One region of the Pseudoduganella sp. HUAS MS19 genome, then DNA from elsewhere that is predicted to be linked to it. Evidence: riboswitches for the same ligand, from Rfam matches in the RefSeq annotation. Region 1 holds a riboswitch; the other holds the start of a gene.
The links. Region 1 has a riboswitch for glycine ahead of ACWBU6_RS10155 (hypothetical protein). Riboswitches for the same ligand answer to the same signal wherever they lie in the genome.
Positions count from the first base shown of each region.

Region 2: another riboswitch for glycine. It lies ahead of gcvT (glycine cleavage system aminomethyltransferase GcvT); the one in region 1 lies ahead of ACWBU6_RS10155 (hypothetical protein).

Region 1 covers NZ_CM132133.1:2,215,453-2,218,852, reverse strand. The annotation lists gene ACWBU6_RS10165 (carbohydrate ABC transporter permease) at 1-204, opposite strand, end outside; gene ACWBU6_RS10160 (ABC transporter substrate-binding protein) at 221-1,444, opposite strand; glycine riboswitch at 1,615-1,709, shown strand; gene ACWBU6_RS10155 (hypothetical protein) at 1,864-2,508, shown strand; gene ACWBU6_RS10150 (C39 family peptidase) at 2,522-3,103, shown strand; gene ACWBU6_RS10145 (SEL1-like repeat protein) at 3,150-3,400, opposite strand, start outside.
Region 2 covers NZ_CM132133.1:3,959,216-3,962,615, reverse strand. The annotation lists gene gcvP (aminomethyl-transferring glycine dehydrogenase) at 1-34, opposite strand, end outside; gene gcvH (glycine cleavage system protein GcvH) at 100-480, opposite strand; gene gcvT (glycine cleavage system aminomethyltransferase GcvT) at 530-1,648, opposite strand; glycine riboswitch at 1,698-1,802, opposite strand; glycine riboswitch at 1,809-1,894, opposite strand; gene ACWBU6_RS17865 (ATP-dependent Clp protease proteolytic subunit) at 1,994-2,554, shown strand; gene ACWBU6_RS17860 (hypothetical protein) at 2,622-2,789, opposite strand; gene ACWBU6_RS17855 (DUF1631 family protein) at 3,016-3,400, shown strand, end outside.

The DNA.
Region 1 (3,400 bases):
CAATACGCCGAACAGCGCCAGGTTATGCAGCGACAACAGCCAGCGCTCATTGTCGAACAGGCGTTCATACTGCGCCAAGCCGACCAGCCTGTTGGTCGCGATGCTGCGCGAACTGGTGAGGGAAACGTAGAACGTCCAGGCGAATGAACCAAGGTAGCCCACGCAGACCGTCAGCAGCATCGGCACCAGCGCCGCATAGGACATGGCTCGACCCACCGTTTTAATTCCTCAGCGCCGCGGCCAGCGACTTCTGCGCCTTTTCAACCGGCATTGGCGTGTTCCAGTAAGCGGTCAGCGCATCCTGCACGGCACCGTTCTGGTCAGGTGTCAGGTAAATCTCCGGCGCGCCGACCTGGCGATTGCGATCGCGCATGATGTCGGCGCCGGCCCGGGCACAGGCATCGAGCTGGCTTGTATCGGCATCGGCGCGCGGCGGCACCGAGCCTTTCAGCTTATTGAAGCTCACCTGGGTCGAAGGTGCCAGGAGCACTTTCGTCATCAGCTTCTGTGCCTGCTGCACCTCCGCGCGATCCGAGCGAGGAAAAACGAACGCGTCGCCCTGGATCAGGTACGGCGAGTTTGCACCAAGGCCCGGGATGCAACCGTAATCGACACCAGGCGCCATTCTCGCATTGCTGAATTCCGCCTTGGCCCAGTCACCCATAATCTGCACGCCAGCCTTGCCGCTGACCAGCATCGCAGTGGCATCATTCCAGTTGCGGCCAGGCGATGCTGGATCGACGTACGTTTGCAGGCGCTTGTATGCGAGCAGCACCTTGCGCACCGGCTCGGAGGTGATGGCACGCTGGTCACGGTCGCGCATCACCTGCAGGTAGAGCTGGCGCCCGCCCATATTGGCCAGCAGCGATGCAAACAGGATGTGCTCCTGCCAGGCTTGCCCGCCGTGCGCCAACGGAACCAGTCCGGCGGCCTTCAGCTTGTCCAGCGCAGCAAACAGTTCATCGACTGTTGCGGGTTCTTTTACGATGCCGGCCTTCTTGAATGCAAGTTTGGAATACCAGATCCAGGTCTGCATGTGGATGTTCATCGGCATTGCGTAATAATGGCCGTCGATACGGATGGTGTTGACGATGGGTTCCGGCAGCGTGGATTCCCAGCGCTCCTGGCGCGCAACATCATCCAGTTGCACCAGCATTTCCTGGTCCACGATGTCGAGGAACTGCTTGGAGATATTGAACTGCGCCGCAGTTGGCGCCTTGCCTCCAACCATGCGGTTGAGCGTTACCGCGCGGGCCTGCTCGCCACCGGCGATCGCCGTATCAATCCAAGTGCCGCCAGCCGCGCGGTAGGCATTCGCGAGCTGTTTGACGGCCGCCGATTCGCCCCCCGAAGTCCACCAGTGAATCACTTCTGCGCTCGGCCCGGCCGCCTGCGCGGACGCGGCGCCAAGCGCTATTGCGCCAGCCAATAACTGCTTAAACATCCCGTCTCCTGTCGTGTGCCGCTTATTTTTGGAAACGTTACCAATTTCCCGGGCGGGTGTCAACAGAATAACAGGAAAGGTCCCCTTGGCGAAAACGCAACGTGTATCGGAAAACGATTGAAATCGTATAAATCCCTGGGATATCCTGAATTCGCTGCCGGTGCACACCGGTCGCGTGATCGGGAGAGTTTGTCCCACCCATGGACAACGCCGAAGGAGCAAGCCGCCCCCGGAATCTCTCAGGCCAAAGGACCGGTCGCGCGTTTTCAAAACTCTGAAGAGCCGCCGGCAAAGTATCGCTGGCGCACCGAAGGAGCAAGCAGGCCGCCAACGCCTGTGAAACTCTCAGGTCCAGCACAGAGGGGGCAATCACCTCGCACCTCAAAGAAAATCTGATCAACCTTCAGAGGAGTAGTCACATGCATACGCATCGACTCTGGCTGCGCATTGCCTGCGCAGCGATGATGGCCGCCCCGTTCCTGGCACAAGCAGACAACGGCGCGGCACTGCAGGCCGCCAAACGCGGACTCGCACAATTCGCCGAGCATCAGCAGGCGATCCGTCCCGGCAGCGCACCGGTCGACTTCCCGCTCGATGTCACTGACGTCAGCGATTTGAAGCAGGCAAAGGTAAGCCATGGCTTCGAAGTATATTCCGTGAATCCAAAAGAGCTGCTGGCACGCGGCGATCTGGCGTCGCTGGCCAAGCCAACGGGCGAGTGGCGCTTCGTCATTTCCTTGCACGGCAAGCCGATCGGACTGGCAACTGTGCAACAAGTAAATGGCCGCTATGAAACCGTCGCCTATGGCGCCTCCGTGCTGGCGAAGGACGTGGACGCTGCCATGAGCGTTCACGGCAACAGTGCGCGTTCCAACCTGCGCTTCATCCGAATCTACCAAGCGCGCGCCGACTTGCTGGAGGTGGATCGTGCCAAGTTCGCTCCCCTGCATTCGGCTCGGGAATCGCTGCTGCTTCAAAAGAACGGCAACCAGCTGGTGGAAGGCGCGGATTTGCTGGAGCCATTGCGCGCCGCGGTCAAAGCCAATATCGAAGCATTCCGCTAAGGAGAAACCGACTATGAAAATCGCAAAAATCGTGGCCGGTGCAGCGCTGGTGCTGGCCCTTCCCTCCGCCTTTGCGCAATGGCGCACCTTGAATGTTCCGTTGACCATCCAGGAGCACAGCCAGTGGTGCTGGTCCGCGTCCAGCAAAGCGGTCCTCAATTTTTACAACCGGACGCCAAGCCAGTGCCAGATCGTGAACTGGGCCTACGGCATCAACTACGCTTGCGGCAACAGCACCTTCAACTGGAACAGCTACGCCAATCGCCCGAACAATATGTACGGCACTTCCGGCAGTGTGCAGAACATCCTGTACAACTGGGGGGTGCCAAATACTGCGGTCAATAACTACCTGTCGTGGAATTCGGTGGTAAATGAGATCAACGGCAACCGTCCCTTCGTGATCCGCTACGGCTGGACCAATGGAGGCGGCCATATCATGGTCGGACGCGGCTATGAGACCTATAACGGAACCAACTACATTTACATCATGAACCCGTGGCCAGGCGAAGGCCAGACGTACCGCACCTTTGCTTCTGCCGTCAGTGCATACGACCACAATTGGACACATACGCAGCGCATGAACGTCAGCCCTTGAGCATAAAAGCCCGCCGGCACTGGGCTGGCGGGCTTCTTGTCATTGCTTAGTTGCTGCCACCCAATTGCTCAAGCCGGGCGGCCCATTTCTTCGACTCCTCGACATTGCGGGCGGTGCCGACGCCGTTTTCAAGCAGGTAGACCAGCTTGCGGATCGCAGTCGCATCGCCCTGCTCCGCCGCCTGGCGATAATAGCTTGCAGCCTGGCTGTAATCTTTCTTGACGCCTTGGCCCATCCAGTACATGCCGGCCAGCCTTACCTGCGCCTGCGCGCTGCCCAGCTTTGCCGCCTGCTGGT
Region 2 (3,400 bases), 1.7 Mb from region 1:
GGGCTTCAAGTTGGGTCAGGCTGGTGCGGGTCATGGTGGGAAATCTCTTGGCCAGAATGTGAAAAGGGCCCGCACACAGCGGGCCCGATAATGCAGTAATTAGTGCGCTACGTTGCCGTAAGCAGCGGCGTCCAGCAGGCCGTTGATGGCGTTGGCGTCGCTAGGCTTGATCTTGAACAGCCAGTTCGCGTAGGCGTCGGCGTTGATCGATTCAGGTGCGCCGACCACGGCGTCGTTCACGGCGACCACTTCGCCCGATACCGGGGCGTAGATGTCGGAAGCGGCTTTCACCGACTCCACCACTGCGGCGTCGTCGCCGGCGGTGAACGATGCGCCTACTTTTGGCAGCTCGACGAACACGATGTCGCCCAGGGCGTCTTGCGCGAATTCGGTGATGCCGACGGTCACGGTGCCGTCCGCTTCAGCGCGTACCCACTCGTGGGACTCGGTGTACTTCAGGTCTGCTGGAATGTTGCTCATGTTGGCTCCAAGGCTAAGGTTTATTGTTTGTTTCTGCTCAAATTCTGGCTCAAGCAACCAGGATTTTACCGTTACGGACGAAAGGCAGCTTCACCACGGTGGCGGCCAGCTTCTTGTCGCGGATCTCCACGTGCACGGTGTCGCCCACGTTCACGCCCATCGGCACGCGCGCCAATGCGATCGCCTGCTGCATGGTCGGGGAGAAGGTGCCGGAAGTGATCTCGCCGGTTTCGCCGGAAGCGGCGATGACTTTCTGGTGGGCGCGCAGCACGCCGCCTTTTTCGCGCAGGATCAGGCCGACGAATTGTGCGTTCTGGCCTTTCGCTTGCAGCGCTGCCTTGCCGATGAAGTCGCGCTCGGAGACCAGGTCGATGGTCCATGCCAGGCCTGCGTCGAGCGGGTTCACGGTTTCGTCCATGTCCTGGCCGTACAGGTTCATGCCCGCTTCCAGGCGCAGGGTGTCGCGCGCGCCCAGGCCAGCAGGCTTGACGCCGGCTGCGTTCAGGGCGTTCCACAGCTTTTCCGCCTGTTCCGCCGCCACGCCGATTTCGAAACCGTCTTCACCGGTGTAGCCGGTGCGGGCAACCATGGCTTCGCCGAAGGCGGTGCCTGGCACCAGGGCCACGTTGAAGGGCTTCATTTCCGCGGTCGCTTCCTTGGCTTGCGGGATCACTTCCCATACCTTGGCGCGGGCGTTCGGGCCTTGCACGGCGATCAGGGCCATAGCATTGGCGCCATCGCGGCGCTGGGTGATGGCCAGGCCGGCGCCGGTGGCTTCATTCTGCTTGTTCATCCACGCGATGTCTTTTTCCGCGGTGCCGGCGTTGACCACCAGGCGGAACCATTCTTCGTTGATGAAGTAGATGATCAGGTCGTCGATGACAGTGCCTTCCGGGGTCAGCATGCAGGAGTACAGGGCCTTGCCCGATACCCGCAGCTTGTCGACATTGTTGGCGACCAGGCCGCGCAGGAAGGAACGTACGTTGGCACCCTTGATGTCAACCACGCACATATGGGCCACGTCGAACATGCCGACGTCGGTGCGCACGGCATGGTGCTCTTCGATCTGGGAGCCGTAGTTGACCGGCATGTCCCAGCCGCCGAAGTCGACCATGCGGGCGCCGAGGGCACGATGAGCGTTGTTGAGTGGGGTTGCTTTGAGCGTCATTGATACCTCAGGGCAGAGAATAGGGGTTAATAAACGTAAACATGAATACGCCTACCCCTCTGTCCTTGGTACCTGAGAGATAACGGGAAGGTATTCCCGCACGCCCCTTCGGTGGGCCCTGCGCCTTGGCGGGCCGCTCTCCAGAGTTTTAGCCCTTGCGGGCCCTTGTCCGGTCCTTTTGCCTGAGAGTTTCTGGGTAATGCCCCTTCGGCGCCAGCCGCTGCTGGTCTCTCCCGATCAAGACTTGCGACTATATGACAGGAGGGCAATAAAGTCAATCTTGACGCCCTTTCGCGAGCGCCTGCGCTAGAATGAGCGGACATCCATTTACAGAGTGGAGCGACCATGAGCGAAGAAAAGCAAAAGCGCGATACGGAGGCCTGGTTCACCCTGTCCGGCGACGTGAACAGCGATATGGTGCACCGCGTGTTCGACGCGGTGGCGGATATGACCGAGGACGGCATAGAAAAGGCCCACATCCTGATCCAGTCCAACGGCGGCTACGTGAGCGACGGCCTGTGCCTGCACAATTACCTGCGCAACTTGCCGATCAAGATCATTACCTACAACGGCGGCGCGGTGGCTTCGATTGCCGTGATCCTGTTCCTGTCCGGCGAAGAGCGCTATGCCAGCGAGACGGCGCGTTTCATGGTGCACAAATCGCACGCCAGCGCGCCGCACGGTGCGCGGCCCGATGCGCTGCGCATCATTGTCGAGGGCTTGCAGGCTGACGATGCCCGCACCGAATCGATCCTGCGCAAGCACGTGCAACTGACGGATGAACATTGGAATATCCACGCCTATTCCGACTTGCACCTGACGGCCCAGGATGCGGCCAAGGTGGGCCTGGTCAATGAAGTGGCCGACTTCAAGCCGCCCAAGGGCAAGCGCGTAACGAATATCTGAAGCGGCGCAGCCGCAGCGACAAGGGCCCGGAAGCATGCTCCCGGGCCCTTCGTGCGCCGCCGGTCATTTAGCGATTGCCGCTACGGCTGGCGGGGGTCTTCTTGTCGGTCTTGCTCTGGCGGCCGGCATCGGACTGCTGGCTGCCCGGCTGTGCGCCCGAACGCGACCCCTGGTCGGCGCTTTGGCGCGTGCCCGAACTCGAACTTTGCTTGCTGGATTTTTGCCTGGATTTCATGACAGTTCCTTTCTGAAGGATCGGAACTTCATCATGCTTTGTGCAATAGTAAAGGTGAATCGGAATACAACTGACTGGCGTGTAGGATTTAGCCTTGCACCATTGTGGTGCAAACTCAACTGTTTGACCACATTGCCGTAAATATTTACGGATTCTTTTGGTTTACCTATTGCCAGGCGGAAAGAATCTGCGACAATGTGAATAACCACCAAAGCCAGGTCAGACCATGCTTCCAGAAAACCCAACTTCTTCGGCGCCAAAAAAAGCGGTTACGCCGCGGCATGCCTTGCTGGAAAATCTGATAAGTCTGGTCAATAAGCACATTAGTGAACAGTTCGTCGAGCTGTCGACCCACTGGGCTGCCGAGCTGGTCGATGCGGACCACGCTGTCGACGTGAAAACCTTGCAAGCGCGCTTGCGTGCCGGTAACCGCCTGCGCACCGATCACTACGCCTTCCTTGGTATTTTCGCCAAACAGCTTGAGAACGACCTGCGCCTGGAAATTGCGCAACTGGCACCTGGCCAGAAGGCGCCAGTGCGCAAGATGGCAGAGTCGCTGTCCCTGGTATCCATGGAAGAAATGGACACCAAGGTCACTTTGGGCAGTTTCA